4 regions of the Planococcus sp. 1R117A genome follow, and region 1 is predicted to be linked to each of the others. Evidence: riboswitches for the same ligand, from Rfam matches in the RefSeq annotation. Region 1 holds a riboswitch; each other region holds the start of a gene.
What was found. Region 1 has a riboswitch for S-adenosylmethionine ahead of ACSFXN_RS15335 (MetQ/NlpA family ABC transporter substrate-binding protein). Riboswitches for the same ligand answer to the same signal wherever they lie in the genome.
Positions count from the first base shown of each region.

Region 1 (4,396 bases):
CCAATAAAGAAGACTCCATTAACCGGGCTATATACGGCGCGGTATAAATGACTAAAGGCACGATAACGCCTTGGACGCCAATCGTTGTGCCGACAAGCAGCTTCGTAAATGGCAAGATGAAAAACAGCAGAATAATGAACGGAATTGAACGGATTATGTTGACAAGCAGATTCAGGATTTGATATACCCATTTGTTTTCCCAAGCTTGCCCGCGCCGCGTCAATACCAGCAAAATCCCTAAAGGTATTCCCAGTACAGCGGAAATCGCCAGTGAAATCAACACCATTTGAGCGGTTTCAAGAACTGCGGTCCCAATCACCGGCAGCCATTGTTCAACGAATGTATTAAATCTTTCCATATTGATCATCCCATTCCTCAATCACTACACCCTTGAATTTTAAAAACTCCAACGAGCGGCCAACTTCTTCTTTTGCTCCTGCAATATGCACATCCAGGTTTCCAATGACCCCATTTTTCAATTCCATGATGTTCGCCGTTAAAATATTCGGCTTTACATCAAATTCTTTTGCCATAGCGGCAAGAACCGGATCTCCTGTAGCTTCTCCGCGGAACGTCAGACGCAGCACTGAACCGCTTTTCTTCAGGTTAGCGACAAACTCCTTCGACAATTTCCGCTGCGAAATCGTATTCAGGAAACTCCGTGTCGTTTTATGCTGCGGTTTTGAAAACAAATCGATTACCGGACCGTCTTCCACAATTTCACCGCCGTCCATCACATAGACATGGTCGCATATTTTCTGAATGACATGCATTTCATGGGTGATCAGCAAGATAGTGATGCCGAATTCCGCATTAATCTTCAGCAGCAAATCCAGAATCGATTCGGTGGTTTCAGGATCGAGTGCGCTCGTCGCTTCATCGCTGAGCAAGACATCCGGCTCTTGTGCAAGGGCACGGGCAATGGCGACACGCTGTTTTTGTCCGCCTGATAATTGTGCCGGGTAAGCGTTTTTCTTTTCTGTTAAGCCGACGATCTCCAGATACTTTTCCACTCGCTTTGGAATTTCCGCAGCTTCCACTCCGATCAGCTTTAAAGGAATGGAGATATTCTCTTCGACTGTAGCCGTCCGAAGCAAATTGAACCCTTGGAAGATCATGCCGATATTTTTGCGTTCTTCCAACAGTTCACTTTTCGACAGCTCCGTAAACTCCCGGTCATTCAGCCGCACTTTTCCAGCGGTTGGAGCTTCCAGTAAATTCACGCAGCGGATCAACGTGCTTTTCCCGGCTCCGCTATAACCGATGACGCCATGGATTTCCCCTTTTTTCACATGCAGCGATACATCGCTCACTGCCCGGATAACTCCTTTTTTCGATTTAAATTCTTTTGAAACATTCTCTAGTTGAATCATGCTCGTTACACTTCCTTCTAAATAGGAAAGGCCCGTGGCATAAATGCCACGCGGCTCTCCGAATTTTACCAGATTGGCAATACAGACCCATCGAATTCTTCTTCGATAAAGGCTTTGACTTTATCAGACTGATAAGCCGCGTTCAGCTTTTCAAGTACAGCGTCGTCTTTATTTTCTTCTCTTACCACAATATGGTTGACGTACGGAGAATCGCTTGATTCCAATAAAATCGAATCTTCAAGTGTATTTAATCCTGCTTCAATCGCCCAGTTTGTGTTGATGGCTGCTGCGTCCAGTTCGCTTAACTGCTTCGGAATCTGCGCTGCTTCCAGCTCGATAAACTCAAGTTCCAGCGGGTTTTCTTCTACATCAAAAACCGATGCCGTTTCTTCCGTTCCTTCTTTCAGCGTGATGACTCCCGCTTCTTCCAGGATGAACAAGGCACGGGCGCCGTTCGTTGGATCGTTCGGCAAACCGAATGTTGAGCCTTTCGGCAATTTTTCAATGGAGTCATATTCGTTCGAATAAACGCCCATTGGATTTAGAATCGTTGTCGCGCCAGGCACCAGAGTTGTTCCATGATCTTCATTGAACGCTTCCAGGAACGGTTTATGCTGGTAGCTATTGACGTCCAAATCACCTTCAGAAAGCGCCGTGTTCGGCAGCACATAATCGGTAAAGACTTTCAGCTCAATTTCCAGTCCGTCTTCTTTAGCGACTTCCGATACGACTTCCATGATTTGCTCATGGGGACCAGAAGTAACGCCCACCACTAATTTTTCTTCGCTCAATTCAGTGGACTCGGTATTGCCGCTGCACCCTGCCAATAAACCTGCTGCAATAGTTAAAGCTGTAAAAACACCTAGTTTTCTCATTTTAATATCCCCCAATAGTTTTTTAAGCTCGAAATACGAAAAAGCCTCTCTTTCCATAAAGAAAGAGAGGCACAAATTTATCGTAAATTCATCCTCTCTTATCTTTCAGAACTTTTCAGTTCTGCTGGATGTAGCACCTTTCCATGTGATTAACATGGATGGTTGCCGAGCTTCATAGGGCCAGTCCCTCCGCTACTCTTGATAAGAGATTAGTTGCTTATTCAATTGCGAAACCTTATTGATAAATTTAGCGCATTAACACGTCAAAGTCAACGTTTTCTTAATATTATTTTTTCTTAAAATTGTATAACAATAATCATCGGCATTTCACTTCAACCAAAACTTCCGATAAACTGGAAACAAGTGTTCCATTTTCAGTTGTGCCCGTTAACGGACCAAGGATCAGATTCAAACTTCACAATTCTTTACATCTTCTTTGCAATAGATTATCAATGCTTTGAGATACTGTGGTTAACAAGCAAAAGAAGGCGTTGGAGAACCGGGTGAAAATTGCAGTGATTGGAGAAATTCGCAGGAAAAGAAAAAGAGGCTATCTCTAAAGCCAGCAAAAGCCGGCTTCTCAGATACCTCTTCTATTTCATCAGTTATTCTATTGGTTCGACTGGTTCAACTGGTTCAACTGGTTCAACTGGTTCAACTGCCGGTTCTTCAACCGGCCCTACAGCAGGTTTGTTCAAGTAATTATAGTCGGCTGGATCAATGGGCTTGAATCCATCAGGTGTATAGAATCTCAGCAAGTCGCCGTTGACTACCCGGTCTGACAGCTGCAATTCGTAATTCCCGTACTGCTGGAGTTTTTGCGCTTGTTCCAGTTGATTCTCATCGATTGGCAACCCGGTTTCAGGGTCATAGAAGGTGTCACCAATTGAATAGATCTCCGGACTGGCATAATCACCATTTCTGAAAGTCACCAGTTCTTCATGTTCATCGGACAATAGATCTGTACCGAACTGGATGTAATTCTGTGTTTCAACTCCAAGCAAATGCATCACAGTCGGCAGAAGGTCGATTTGGCCGCCATACGTATGGTTGATGCCGCCTTCCATGCCTGGCACGTGGATGAACAGCGGAACCCGCTGCAGCTTGGTGTTTTCAACTGGAGTGATTTCTTTTGAAAGCACTTGTTCCATCGCTTTATTGTGATTGTCGGAAATTCCGTAATGGTCGCCGTACATCACAATCATCGTGTTATCCGCTAAACCGGATTGTTCCAGATCCGCAAAAAACTGCTGAATCGCTTCATCCGCGTAGCGCGCTGTCTGGAAGTAATTATCGACACTTGCATCACCCGTCGTGCCTTTTCCGATTGTCGTCAACTCCTGGTCGATTTTATAAGGGAAATGGTGCGACACCGTGATGAATTTCGAATAAAAAGGCTCCGGCAATGTGGCCAGCATATCTGCCGACTGCTCAAAGAACGGCTTATCCATTACGCCGTATTCTGCCATATCTGCTTCAGTCAAGCCGGTATAAGACTCAATATCAAAGAAATGGTCATAGCCAAAGGATTTATAGATTTCAGAGCGATTCCAGAAGGTACCGTTGTTGCCGTGGAAGACAGCAGATGTATATCCTTTATCTTTCAAAATGGCAGGAGCTGACTGATACGTATTGTCGCTTTTCGTGATAAAAGCCGATCCTTTGGACAAACCGAATAGCGAGTTTTCCAGCAGGAATTCCGCATCCGCTGTTTTACCTTGAGCGGTTTGATGGAAGAAATTATCGAAATACAGCGTATTTTGATCTTTAATCATTGAATTTAAAAACGGAGTCACTTCTTCCCCGTTCAATTTATAGTCCATCAAGAATGTCTGCATCGATTCCAGATGCAGGTAAACGACATTCATCCCTTCAGCTGCACCGAAATATGCTTCATTTGGAGCTGCATGATTGGATTTTGTGTAGTTCAACACTTCTGTAACTTCGTCGCTGTCAGCCAATACTCGTTGAGAAGAGGATTTAAGCGTTTCAACTGTGTCATAAAGAGCGTAATTATACATGCCTAAATACTTCACAATGTAACTTCTGTCAAAACCGCGGGTCAATAATTCCGGCCGGTCTGCTTCCGCCAAGCCAAGATTGAAGAACGAAACGGCCAATGCGATGGTGATGACCGGAAGGACAGTT
Region 1 is NZ_JBPRLO010000005.1:132,639-137,034, reverse strand. It holds gene ACSFXN_RS15345 (methionine ABC transporter permease) at 1-358, opposite strand, end outside; gene ACSFXN_RS15340 (methionine ABC transporter ATP-binding protein) at 345-1,373, opposite strand; gene ACSFXN_RS15335 (MetQ/NlpA family ABC transporter substrate-binding protein) at 1,439-2,248, opposite strand; SAM riboswitch class I at 2,344-2,456, opposite strand; gene ACSFXN_RS15330 (LTA synthase family protein) at 2,854-4,396, opposite strand, start outside.

Region 2 (4,396 bases), on a different contig from region 1:
CTTTCCTGAAAGACGGCAGCACAATCGAGCATATCGTGAAAAATGCGACAGGCAGCATTGAAAACCCGATGACCGACGAAGACTTGGCCAGAAAGTTCAATAACCTGACCCATCCGATCATCGGCGCTGAACGTGCGAACAAACTTCGGACAGCGATGTACATCATCGATGAAAAAGCGGATTTGTCGGAATTGATCGAATTGACGAAAGCCGATACTGAAAAAATATACAATTGATACAAAAAGAGAAAGATAGAACTTCTATGGGTGATAATCCCTTAACCGATATTCCGCTAACCAGATGGGAAGACATTGGCCGAGGTTTGTGAAGCCAAGTCTTTGCGACGAAGCAGCGAAGCGATGCAGGAGCAGTACGGTTTTCTCCGCTGGTTGGCTCCATATCTAAGGAGCAGGAACAAACATTAAAGAGCTTTCCGAATCAGCTCCCTATTCCAGAGAATCTCTAAAGGTAACAAAAGGAAGCTGAATGTAGCGGAAGGCGGCGACTCCTGTGGGAATAGGGCGAGTCCTGAGACCCCGCAGGGAATGAACGGGGCAAAAGCAATTTGCCCCGTTCATTTGCGACGAAGCTAGCGCAGCGATGCAGGAGCACAAGGTCTTCGCCAGCGAGCGAGGAGGCTTAGGGCCGCACCCCACGGAAAGCGTCCGTCCTAGAGCGAAATGAAAAAAGAGAATAAGAGTTTCTCGACAGCCTAAGAAAGAGCCTTTAAAACAAAGGCTCTTTCTTAGGCTGTCTCCGAGGTTCATTTATCTATGGCAATTGATTTTTTTCTGTAGCCATTTGGCTGGAGAAGTAAGATGATATAAAAAAGAGCCATAGATGGGAGAGGATCACATGAGAAGCGAGAAAGAGAAAATGCTGCTAGGTGCGCTTTACGATGCGACTGACCCTGAACTGCTGAGTGACAGACTCCAGGCGCGGAGATTGACCCGGCTGTTCAATCAGTCATTGGAAACGGATGCCAACAGAAGAACCGGCTTATTAAAGGAACTGTTTGGGTCAACGGGAAACAAACTGGAAGTCGAACCGGTATTCCACTGCAATTACGGCTATAACATCCATGTTGGCGAGAATTTCTACGCTAATTTTGACTGCGTCTTATTGGATGTCTGCGAAATCCGGATCGGAGCAAACTGTATGATGGGGCCGGGCGTCCATATTTACACAGCGACACATTCGCTGAATGCGAAAGAACGAAACGCAGGATTGGAGTTCGGGAAGCCGGTTGCGATCGGAGCAAATGTCTGGATCGGCGGACGGGCTGTGATTAATCCTGGCATAACAATCGGGGACAACACCGTCATCGCTTCCGGTGCGGTTGTTACGAAAGACGTGCCGGCGGGTGTCTTTGTCGGAGGAAATCCGGCAAGAGTCATCAAACAACTGGAACAATAGCCAGTGAAAAATACTAATAAAACTGCAGCAATTTCTGCAACATTAAAACAGTCCAGCATCTCACTCGATGCCGGACTGTTGGTATTCAGTTTTCAAAATGAATTGCTTCCCATTCCGGGCGCAAAGTGCCCATCACGATGACGTCAAAGCGTTTGCCATCGCGGTACACCATCGAGCGTTTGCGGCCCTCCACTTGAAAACCTGCTTTCTCATAAGCCCGGATACCGCCTTTATTGTACTCGATCACTTCCAGGCCGACCCGATCCAGGTTCAATTCATGAAAAGCGTAGCGGAGAATCAGCTTTAGCGCATCCGATCCGTAGCCTTTGCTGCGGTCTGCAGCATCCCCGATGCCGATGGCCATCATCCCGGCGCGGTTATTCCATTCAATCGAATGGATGACGGTAAAGCCGATCAAACGGTCCCCGTCAATTGTTCTTAGCCGGAAATAGGCTTCATTAGGATTTGGCGCACCTTCGCTTGCCAGTTGCTCCCGGTTGCGGGGAAGGGCGAACTCCGTATCGATATTCCGCATATAGTCAGCGTCTTCTCCCCATTTCAGCATAATGTCTGTGTCTTCTTCTCGCGGCAGTGAAAGCTTCAGCTTTTCTCCGGTAAAAAGGTTTGAAGTAATGGTTGTCATGTCAGCCTCCTTAGCGTTTGTGATTTTTGCACACCTCATTTATTGAAAACCTGCCTATTGTACGCAATAACCTCAACCCCTTAACCTCTAGTACTTTCATCTTAGAGTTTTTGAAAATGGATGGCAATAAACAATGTGAAAAAAGTTTGCAGTAAAATAAAAAGATTGAGAATTTTTGAAAGCGCTTTAAAAGGCGCAAGGAAAAGGTTTCATAGATAATCTGTAAATGAATACCATAAAAATAGTCGAACAATTTAAAATGTTTGGTTGACTTCTTGATTTCCTAGTATTATGATTGGATTTAAATTTAATAATCTTATCCAGAGAAGCCGAGGGACTGGCCCGTTGACGCTTCAGCAACCTCTGACATTTGTCAGAAAGGTGCTAATTCCAGCAAGATTTTTTCTTGGGAGATAAGAGAGCGGATCCTGTCCATTTATGCAGCCCTCTTTTCTCGTTCGTTGAGAAAAAGAGGGCTTTTTATATTTTTCAGCAGACGGCACCGCACAAATTTAATGAATAAAAATGAGGAGGAATATATATGACGAAGAAACGGATTTACTTGAACGCATTTGAAATGGTGTGTGCGGGTGGGCATCAGTCCCCTGGATTATGGGTGCATGAAGACGATCGTTCCCATACCTACACTGACAGTGAATACTGGATTGAACTTGCCAAGCTGTTGGAAAAAGGGAAATTCGATGCGGTGTTCCTGGCGGACGTGCTGGGTACTTATGATGTTTATAATGGCTCCCGGGATGCTGCGCTTCGCAACGCGGTCCAGTCTCCAGTCAATGATCCGCTGCTGGTCGTGCCGCTGATGTCATCGGTCACCAAACATTTGAGTTTCGGTGTTACCGCTTCGGTCAGTCATGAACATCCTTATACATTTGCGCGGCGCATGTCGACATTGGATCATTTGACGAAAGGGCGCATCGGTTGGAATGTCGTGACTTCCTATCTGAAAAGCGCGGCACTCAATATTGGGCTCGAAGACCAGATGAACCACGATCAGCGCTACGATTTTGCAGCGGAGTACTTGGAAGTCTGCTATAAGCTATGGGAAGGAAGCTGGGAAGACGGCGCCGTCGTCCGTGATAAACAGGCGAAAGTATACACCGACCCGTCAAAAGTGCACGACATCCGGCATGAAGGGGAATATTTCAAAGTTCCTGGAGCTCATTTGTCGGAACCGTCGCCGCAGCGTACGCCGGTTCTGTTCCAGGCAGGCGCTTCACCGCGCGGCCGTGAGTTTGCGGCAAAGCATGCGGAATCGGTGTTCACAGCCGGCCCGACCACCCAAGTCGTGAAAAAAGGGGTAACCGCATTGCGTGAACGCATCCAGGCAAACGGCCGCAATCCAGAAGACGTCATCGTCTACACAACGTTCACCGCCATCGTTGGAAAAACAGAAGCGGAAGCGCAAGCGAAATACGAGGAACTGAAAAGCTATGTCAGCTATGAAGGGGCCCTTGCACTTCTCGGCGGCTGGACGGGCATCGATTTTTCCGGATACGATCCAGACGAAACTTTGGAATATATCCAAAGCAACGCCATGCAATCGGCAGTCGAAGTGTTTACGCGCGCCGACCCGGACCGCAAATGGACCATCCGTGAACTTGCCACGTTTGTCGGAATTGGCGGCAGAGGGCCGGTTGCAGTAGGGACGCCGGAACAAATCGCGGATGAAATCGAACATTGGGTGGAAGAAACAGGTGTCGATGGCTTCAACCTTGCTTATACCCTTGCCCCTGGAAGTTTCGTGGACTTTGTCGAACTTGTCATTCCGGTCTTGCAGGAGCGCGGCCTTGTCCAAAAAGAATATGCAGAAGGCACGTACCGCGAAAAAATTTACGGCAAAGGCCAGACCGGATTGAAAGAAACGCATCCTGGTGCCAGCTATAAGCAATTGCATCAGCCAATTGAAAACTAGAAGGGGGAATGGACATGATTACAGCTTACTGGATCAGTGTCGCGGTTTTCTGGATCGCCGGACTGACTCTATGGAATAAAATCTATCCAAAACCGAAACGGAAAGGAGAAGATGGCAATGCGTGAAGACACAACATGGTTGCTTCCATTTATCATCGTAATGCTTATTGGCTATTTTGCATGGACGACTTGGCTCGGTAAGAAAGGCGCTGTTCACAGCGGTTCGATGAAAGGCTTCGCTCTTGCCAAAGGCAAGATAAGCCCGGCGCTTGTCGGCATGAGCTTCGGCACCTCTTACGCGAGTGCGAATTTATTTCTTGGGGTTCCCGGCTGGGCCTATACATATGGATTATCGACATTATGGTATACCATTGGCTGTTTTGGCGTGACATGGCTCGGTTTGCT
Region 2 is NZ_JBPRLO010000001.1:915,715-920,110, reverse strand. It holds gene ACSFXN_RS04250 (MmgE/PrpD family protein) at 1-236, shown strand, start outside; gene ACSFXN_RS04245 (maltose acetyltransferase domain-containing protein) at 856-1,416, shown strand; gene ACSFXN_RS04240 (GNAT family N-acetyltransferase) at 1,502-2,050, opposite strand; SAM riboswitch class I at 2,373-2,479, shown strand; gene ACSFXN_RS04235 (LLM class flavin-dependent oxidoreductase) at 2,601-3,992, shown strand; gene ACSFXN_RS04230 (sodium:solute symporter family transporter) at 4,110-4,396, shown strand, end outside.
Region 2: another riboswitch for S-adenosylmethionine. It lies ahead of ACSFXN_RS04235 (LLM class flavin-dependent oxidoreductase); the one in region 1 lies ahead of ACSFXN_RS15335 (MetQ/NlpA family ABC transporter substrate-binding protein).

Region 3 (4,396 bases), on a different contig from region 1:
GGAGTATACCCATTTCTTTCCGCCAGCAGCCAATCGCAAAACCGTAAAAGCGTTGACGGAATGGATGAGAAGGCACGAAAGGTAATGGCCGAAAGTTCGGCCATTACCTTTGCGAAGAAGCTAGTGCAGCGATACAAGTACAATGCAGAGACAGGAGTAAGAGATTTCACTGAATATCGTTTTATATGTAGATAAATAAAATTTGTGAACTTTCAATGAAAAAAGCTATCCATAAAGGATAGCTTTTTAGCTTGCTTATTAGATTTTTGCCGGTCCGCCTTGAACGCTGATGTCAGCTGAAACGGTGCCGAATTTTTTGAAGTTTTCTTGGAATTCCTGAGAAAGTTCTTTTGCTTTCTTGTCGTAAGCTTCTTTGTCTGCCCATGCATTGCGCGGATTCAAGATTTCAGAAGGCACGCCAGTTATTTGTTTTGGAATTTGCAGGCCAAAGATTTCTTCTTTATCAGTTTCGATATCATGAAGTTCGCCTTTGATTGCAGCACGCACCATTGTGCGTGTGTATGACAATTTCATACGGCTGCCGACTCCGTACTCGCCGCCAGTCCAGCCCGTATTTACAAGGAATACATCAACGCCATGCTCGTCGATTTTTTGTCCAAGCATTTCAGCGTACACAGTCGCATGCAAAGGAAGGAAAGGTGATCCGAAGCAAGTTGAGAATGTCGCTTCAGGAGAAGTAACCCCGCGCTCTGTTCCAGCCAGTTTAGATGTGTAGCCGCTTAAGAAATGATACATTGCTTGTTCTTTCGTCAATTTGCTGATTGGAGGCAACACGCCGAAAGCATCAGCTGTCAAAAATACGATTGTTTTTGGGTGCCCTGCTACCGAAGGATCCACAATATTATCAATTGCCTGGATCGGGTAAGCGGCACGTGTATTTTCAGTCAATGATCCATCGTGATAATCCGGGATGCGTGTATCTTCGTCAACGACAACGTTTTCAAGAACAGCACCGAAACGGATGGCGTCATAGATTTGAGGTTCGTGCTCACGTGTAAGATTGATGGTTTTCGCATAGCAGCCGCCTTCAATATTGAAGACGCCATTATCCGACCAGCCGTGCTCGTCATCGCCGATCAATTTACGGTCTTCATCAGCAGATAAAGTTGTTTTTCCTGTTCCGGATAAACCGAAGAATAATGCTACGTCGCCCTCTTGGCCTACGTTAGCTGAACAGTGCATCGGAAGAATGCCTTTTTCAGGCAAGATGTGGTTCATGATGGAGAAGATGGATTTTTTCATTTCGCCGGCGTATTCAGTGCCGCCGATCAGAATGATTTTTTTCTCCATAGAAACGATGATAAACGTTTCAGAATCAGTGCCGTCCACTGCAGGATCCGCTTGGAATGTCGGGGCGTAGACAACGGTGAATTCCGCTTCATGCGCCGCCAGTTCTTCTGCAGTCGGGCGGATGAACAATTGGTGGGCGAACAGATTATGCCAAGCGTACTCATTGATCGTCTGGATAGCCAAACGAGACTCTGGGTCTGCTCCTGCAAAGCCTTTGAAAACATATAATGCATCTTGTTGTTTCAAATGCTCGATTACTTTGTTATATAAGTTTTCAAAAACCTCAGAAGAAATCGGACGGTTGACAGCGCCCCAATCAATTTTGTCTTTTGAAATGTCTTCTTCTACTATATACTTGTCTTTAGGCGAGCGGCCTGTATATTTGCCGGTTTCAGCTTTTACAGCGCCTTCTCGAGTCAATACGGCTTCCCCACGTGATGTTGCCGCTTCCACTAATTGCGGAACTGAAAGCTGGACGTGCACATTTTGGCCATTTAAAAGATCCTTTAAGTTGTTTGCGAAGTTCACTGGATTCATTTATATGTACCTTCCTTTTCGGTTATTCCCATGGTGATGGGGAGGATGTATATTCGAACATTAGTATAACACATTGAGCCCATTAGTCTATACTAATAACTGATTGTAATGAAAAAAATACATTTTATGATCTTGAATCACCTATTATAACCAATTAATGATTTAATGTGGAAAGATTGATTGAAAAACGTTGACATAACATTATACTTTCCGTATGATGAAAAATTGAACGGATACTCTTATTCCGAGCTGGTGGAGGGGACAGGCCCTATGAAACCCGGCAACCTGCTGCAAATTGCAGAGAAGGTGCCAAACCTGAAGCAAGGAACTCAACCTTGGACGATAAGAGTGAAAGGTGCTTATGATGATTTCTCCTTTCCACATGCAAATGATGGATGGGATTTTTTTATGAAATTGCCCTTAATCCTCGTGTACAAAGGCCACAACGGCTTGAAGTTCAATCCTCACGGAACGGACTTGACATGGGAAACGAGTACCGTATCAATTTCGAGAGCAATCTCGCAGGATATAAGGAGGAAACACATTTTGAAAAACCGTCGATTATTCACATCAGAATCAGTAACAGAAGGACATCCGGATAAAATCTGTGACCAGATTTCAGATGCAATCCTGGATGCCATTTTAGCAGAAGATCCCAATGCACGTGTTGCATGCGAAACCACTGTAACTACAGGGTTAGTGCTTGTTGCAGGGGAAATTACGACTTCCACTTACGTTGATATCCCGAAAGTTGTACGTGAAACAGTACGGGAAATCGGTTATACACGTGCTAAATATGGCTTTGACTCAGAAACAAGTGCAGTTCTGACATCTATCGATGAGCAATCACCGGACATCGCTGCTGGAGTAAACGTAGCGCTTGAATCGCGTGAAGGCCAAATGACTGATAAAGAATTAGACGATATCGGAGCAGGAGACCAAGGTCTGATGTTCGGATTCGCGTGCAACGAAACGGAAGAATTAATGCCTCTACCAATCTCTCTAGCCCATAAATTGGCACGCCGATTGGCTCAAGTGCGCAAAGAAGAAATACTTCCATACTTGCGTCCCGATGGCAAAACACAAGTTACCATCGAATACGATGAAAACAATAAACCGCTTCGCGTGGACACCATCGTTATTTCCACACAGCATCACCCGGAAGTGACACTTGAACAAATACAGCGCAACATCAAAGAATATGTCATCAATGAAGTTGTCCCTCAACATTTGATGGATGATGAAACAAAATACTTCATTAACCCGACTGGCCGTTTTGTAATCGGTGGTCCACAAGGAGATGCGGGCCTTACAGGGCGCAAAATTATTGTTGATACTTACGGCGGCTTTGCACGCCATGGCGGCGGCGCATTCTCAGGAAAAGACGCGACGAAAGTGGACCGTTCAGCGGCTTATGCAGCTCGTTATGTAGCGAAAAACATCGTAGCGGCAGGCTTGGCAGATCGTTGCGAAGTGCAATTGGCTTACGCAATCGGCGTAGCTCATCCAGTATCAATCGCTTTTGATACATTTGGAACAGGCAAAGTCGACGAAGAAATTTTGGACGATCTAGTCCGTGCAAACTTCGATTTGCGCCCGGCTGGAATCATCAAAATGCTTGACCTTCGACGCCCGATCTACAAACAGACAGCAGCATATGGACATTTTGGACGCACCGATATCGACCTTCCATGGGAACGTACAGATAAAGTGGAAGTTCTTAGAGAACAATCAGGCATCTTTAATGGACAAGCTTAAAAAACAACAAAAAAGACGATCAGGCAAAAATGCCTGATCGTCTTTTTTGTTGTTATTTTTCTTGCTCGATATAATTTTTTTGCAATGATTTATAGTAAGCACCTTTTTCCGCATACTCCCGGACGATGCGTTCCATATCTTGCTTATCATCATCCCGGAGTTCACGGACCACTTTCGCTGGACGCCCAAGCGCCAGCATTCCGGGCGGAATAACTTTGCCGGGCGGAACGAGGCTTCCAGCTCCGATGAATGCGCCTTCTCCAACTTCAGCGCCGTCTAATATGATGGATCCCATGCCAATCAGTGCGCCTTTTCGGATAATGCAGCTATGGAGTGTCACTTGATGGCCAATCGTAACATTGTCTTCAAGAATCAATGTTTTCCCTGGACTCTGGTGAAGCATGCATAAATCCTGGATATTGGTTTTGTTTCCGATGATAGTCGGAGAGACGTCACCGCGTATGACGGTATTGAACCAGACGGATGATTCAGCACCAATTGTCACATCACCGGTGATTGTTGTATGGTCCGCAATGAATACGGATGGATGAATGGATGGGTGCTTGCCGTTGAATGGGTAAATCATGGAAAACCTCCGTTAAAAAAGATAAGATATCTATAATCGTAACAAATTTGTTGCAAAGGTCAAATCTGTTGGTTGGATAAAGGATGAAGAAAGGAGTACAGCAGATGTGGAAATGGGAAGCGAAAGGACAAGCAAAGGCAGTTATAGTGCTCGTGCACAGCGCGTATGAACACCATATTCGCTATGCCTGGCAAATCGATCAAT
Region 3 is NZ_JBPRLO010000002.1:848,309-852,704, reverse strand. It holds gene ACSFXN_RS09620 (alpha/beta hydrolase family protein) at 1-85, shown strand, start outside; gene pckA (phosphoenolpyruvate carboxykinase (ATP)) at 259-1,848, opposite strand; SAM riboswitch class I at 2,085-2,197, shown strand; gene metK (methionine adenosyltransferase) at 2,395-3,606, shown strand; gene ACSFXN_RS09605 (gamma carbonic anhydrase) at 3,659-4,192, opposite strand; gene ACSFXN_RS09600 (alpha/beta fold hydrolase) at 4,297-4,396, shown strand, end outside.
Region 3: another riboswitch for S-adenosylmethionine. It lies ahead of metK (methionine adenosyltransferase); the one in region 1 lies ahead of ACSFXN_RS15335 (MetQ/NlpA family ABC transporter substrate-binding protein).

Region 4 (4,396 bases), on a different contig from region 1:
TTATCGTTGATTTCAACAATTCCGCCGCTAGGCTGCTCCAAAAAATTAATACACCGCAATAGTGTTGATTTACCTGAACCGCTTGGCCCTAAAATGGCAACCACTTCACCTTTGGCAACTGTAAGGTTTATCCCTTTCAGCACATGCTGGTTACCGTAATATTTATGGATATTTTCCAATTTGATCATGCAGCAATCCCTCTTTCATATCTGCGAGCCCGTTTCTCGATTTTCACGAGCAATCGCTCTACTGCTATACAAAGAATCCAGTAGACAATCGATACCGCGATATACACTTCAAAGAATGCTAACCCGCGGGAACCGAGAATTTTGGCTTGCCCCATAATGTCTATAACGCCAATAATGAAAACAAGAGAGGTATCTTTGATGGTGCTGATAAACATATTCCCAAGGTTAGGTATGGCTACTGTCAAAGCTTGCGGGAAGATGATTTTAAGCATCATCTGTGCAGGGCTCATGCCTATCGATTTAGCAGCTTCAAACTGCCCGCGATCAACCGATTCAATAGCAGAACGGATCGTTTCGGACAAGTATGCTCCCAAATTTACGGAAAACGCCAATAGCGCATAAACTTCGGGTGGAATGCTGTTGACGTCCGCCGATTGGAGCCAGCCGTATTCAATCTGCAAGTAATAAATAATTTTCGGTATGCCATAAAATACGAGATAGATCTGAACCAATAAAGGGGTCCCTCTGATAAACGATACGTAAATGGATGAAATCACCCTTAATACCGGGACCCGGTAAATTTTGATGAGGGCGGTGGCCACGCCAATAAACAAGCTTAAAATCAATGAACCTACCGCAATCCCTATGGTGATGGGCAGCCGCGAAATAATTGCAGGAAAGCTTTCTATTAAAAAATTGATATCCAGTAAATTCTCCATTGCCTCTTCCCCTCCACAAACCTATTCAGGGATGTACTCTCCGCCAGTCCATTTTTTCGACAGTTCAGCTAAAGTGCCATCTTGCTTGAGTTCTTCCAAAACAGGATCAATCAGTGCCTTCAATTCTTCGCCCTGCTCCCCATTTTTCAATACGATTCCCATATCATCATTAACCAAAGGCTGGCCGACAATTTCAACGTCCAAATCATTCTTCTCCAAGACTGCATCAATCATGATCGGGTCGTTTACATAAGCATCAAGCCGGCCGTTTTGCACATCCTGCAAAATTTCTGAAGGGTTGCCGCTTTCGCTGTACTTCAAATCAATCGCTTTTGCCGCTTTTTTGTTGTACTCCTCAAGCAACAACGTGTAAGAATCTCCAGCTAAAGCGCCGATTTTCTTGCCTTCTAAATCCTCAATGGTTTGAATATCTTTCCTTCCTTCTTTCACAGCAATAACGGTTTCCGCTGCAAAATAGGATTCATCGGTGAACAAATACTTTTCCTGGCGTTCCGGCGTTTTCGCGACTTGATCGGCGATGGCCTGAATTTTATTGGATTCCAGCGCCAGGAACATGCTGTCCCATGGAACAGCGGTGAATTCGAACGTGTAGCCGTCCAATTTCTCATCGACCGCTTTGACCACTTCTACATCGTATCCGGTCAGTTCGTTGTTCTCATCCGCAAAAGCAAAAGGCGGATAATCGTTTTGCGTTCCGACCAGAATCACTTGCTCGCCTGTAGCACTTGCTGCTTCTTTTGACGAACATCCGCTTAGAATGCCGCCTGCGCCTAGCAATAAAACCAGAGAAAGGGATATGTACTGTTTTCTTTTCATGTTAAAACTCCTTTGTTGGTAAAGAGAGTCGCAAAGTTCTTTCATACTCAAAGCTTTGCGCTGCTTGAATGAATGAGGCCAAAAAACACAAAAAACCTATTCCGATAGGAAATAGGTTTTAATCTAGATCTTATCTTTCAGAGCAAACGCTCTGCAGGAATTAGCACCTCTCATAAAAAATGATGGTTGCTGGACGTCATCGGGCCTGTCCCTCAGTCTCTCTTGATAAGTTATTTAATTTTTACATAATACAGATAGTATTTTACATTGCCCGTTCTGTCAAATACATTTTTCTCTATTTCGAATTTTTACCGCTTATTTTTTATGAAAACAGAAAGAATATGATCGAAATACACGAGCTCATTTTACTGGCCAGCGCTGCAGTTGCGGTTGAAATCTCTGCAAAGAGGGCTTCCTCTGCCCTACTTCAAAGTTTGAACAACCCATTTGACAATAATTCGAATCTTAAATACTATCTAATAATACTTCTTATGCCTTTTTACTAATTCACTTTATGCTGTCCTGACTTTCTGAACAATGGCCCAAATTTAAAGAAGAGCGGAGCGAACTGGCAATGACAAAAGAACCTGTATATGATGTAGCCATCGTAGGTGCGGGAACGATGGGAATGGCTGCTGGCGCCTTTTTGGCGAAACAGAATGCAAAGACCCTGCTAATTGATGCCTTCGACCCGCCGCACATTAAGGGAAGCCATCACGGGGACACTCGCTTGATCCGGCATGCTTATGGTGAAGGCAGACAATACGTGACGCTTGTGAAGCGTGCCCAGCGATTATGGGAGGAACTCGAACAGCAGACAGGCTACAAAATTTTTGAAAAAACCGGTGTTCTTGGACTTGGCCCGAAAGATTCGCCTTTTCTGCAAGAAACAATCGCGGCTGCTCAGAAATATGATCTCCCTTTGGAAATCTTAAACGGCCAGGAAATCCAAAGCAGGTGGCCTGGTTTTTCGGTGCCGGACCACTTTATTGGGTGCTTTGAAGCAGGATCGGGAATCATTTACAGCGAGGCGGCCATCCGGGCTTACAAGGAAACCGCTCTTAAAAACGGAGCGGACCTTGTCTCCAATACACCAGTGCGGGACATCGACATGAATGATGCAAATGGGATAAAAATTTCGACCGACCATACTGCCTTTTATGCAAAAAAAGTGATCATCACTGCCGGTGCCTGGGCCGCAAAGTTATTGCCGGAGTTAAGCCTTCCGATTCAGCCGACACGCAAAGCCGTCGGCTGGTTTGATGCCCCTTCCGATCTGTACAGCGATGCCCACTTTCCGGCCTTCTTTATCGAGGACGGGGATAAAAAAGCTTATGGTTTCCCTAATTTGAACGGCGCCGGCCTTAAAATCGGCAAATCTGATGGCGGACAGCTGATTGACCCGGACGTGCATACCCAGAACTTCGGACTGTATGAAAGTGATGAAGGCGACTTAAGGCATATGCTTCAAACCTATATGCCTCAAGCAAATGGCACATTGAATCAAGGAAAAACCTGTCTGTATACAAACTCGCGCGACCATGATTTTATCGTTGATTATCATCCAGACCATCCGCAAGTCATTTTTGCCTGCGGCTTTTCGGGGCATGGCTTTAAATTCGGCAGCGTAATGGGAGAAGTATTGAGCCAAATGGCGTTGGAAGGCCAAAGCACCTTTGATATTTCCATCTTCTCTCTCAAGCGATTCAATTAGTGAGTTTTCTTATAGCTAGTACTTAAGGATATAGACAGAAAAAAAAGCACCTCTTATGAGATGCTTTTTTTCCTGATTTAATTTGATGGACGAAGAGAGCCTAAAGAGAATTTGCAACTGTCTTCACCAGTAAACATTTTATTTCCCGGGAAATATACGATATTTTAAAGCCTAAAAACAGTGTATTTCAGCTGGTAAGGATTGCTCAAATCGCTACTCCAGCTGCTCTTCCTCAAGCAGTTTAAACCCTTCAATCATCGTGTCTTCTTCCACTTCGATCAAGATGCAGCGTTTGCCGTTATAATTGACGCCTTTGACGTATCGTAAGTCTTGCGGGCTGATTTTGATTTCCGCGACTTTTGTGTTGATTTTGATCGACTTGGACGCATAGCTTGGCACGACGTGGCTTGCTTTCATTTCGTAGTTTTTGTCTTCCACCACTTGCTGGAAGGCCCTTTCCACTTTTTCGCTACTTACATCTTTGACGCCGCTCGCCTTCAAGACACGTGTCACTTCTACCGTATCCAAAACTGGCGGCTCCTCATCTTCATTCTCAGCTTCTTTTTCCACTTCCAGCATGAGATTGATCTCATCATAGAGACCGGCAAGGGTTCTTGAATCTACTTCTTCTCCGATTACGGCTTTGACGATTTCCTCAAACACCGCTTTGTCTTCCTCGGCGGTCATGATTTCATTGCCGTTTAAGACGTTCTCGATAAACTGGAAATCTGGTTTGTTCGCTTTGCCCGAAGCATAAACGATGTGATGAATGTCCGCGGCATTGTCCGTGAAGCTCGGGAACAAAAATCCGCCAACTGGAGAAGCCAATTTAATGACGGGATCGACCAACACATTTGACTTGAATTCTTTTTCGACAAAGTCAAACACCAGTGAACTTTTCGGCAGTTCAGTCTGGTTCATGCTGCCGAGGATAAACG
Region 4 is NZ_JBPRLO010000001.1:1,101,392-1,105,787, forward strand. It holds gene ACSFXN_RS05185 (amino acid ABC transporter ATP-binding protein) at 1-188, opposite strand, end outside; gene ACSFXN_RS05190 (amino acid ABC transporter permease) at 185-907, opposite strand; gene ACSFXN_RS05195 (transporter substrate-binding domain-containing protein) at 929-1,744, opposite strand; SAM riboswitch class I at 1,872-1,976, opposite strand; gene solA (N-methyl-L-tryptophan oxidase) at 2,319-3,458, shown strand; gene ACSFXN_RS05205 (DUF4317 domain-containing protein) at 3,672-4,396, opposite strand, start outside.
Region 4: another riboswitch for S-adenosylmethionine. It lies ahead of ACSFXN_RS05195 (transporter substrate-binding domain-containing protein); the one in region 1 lies ahead of ACSFXN_RS15335 (MetQ/NlpA family ABC transporter substrate-binding protein).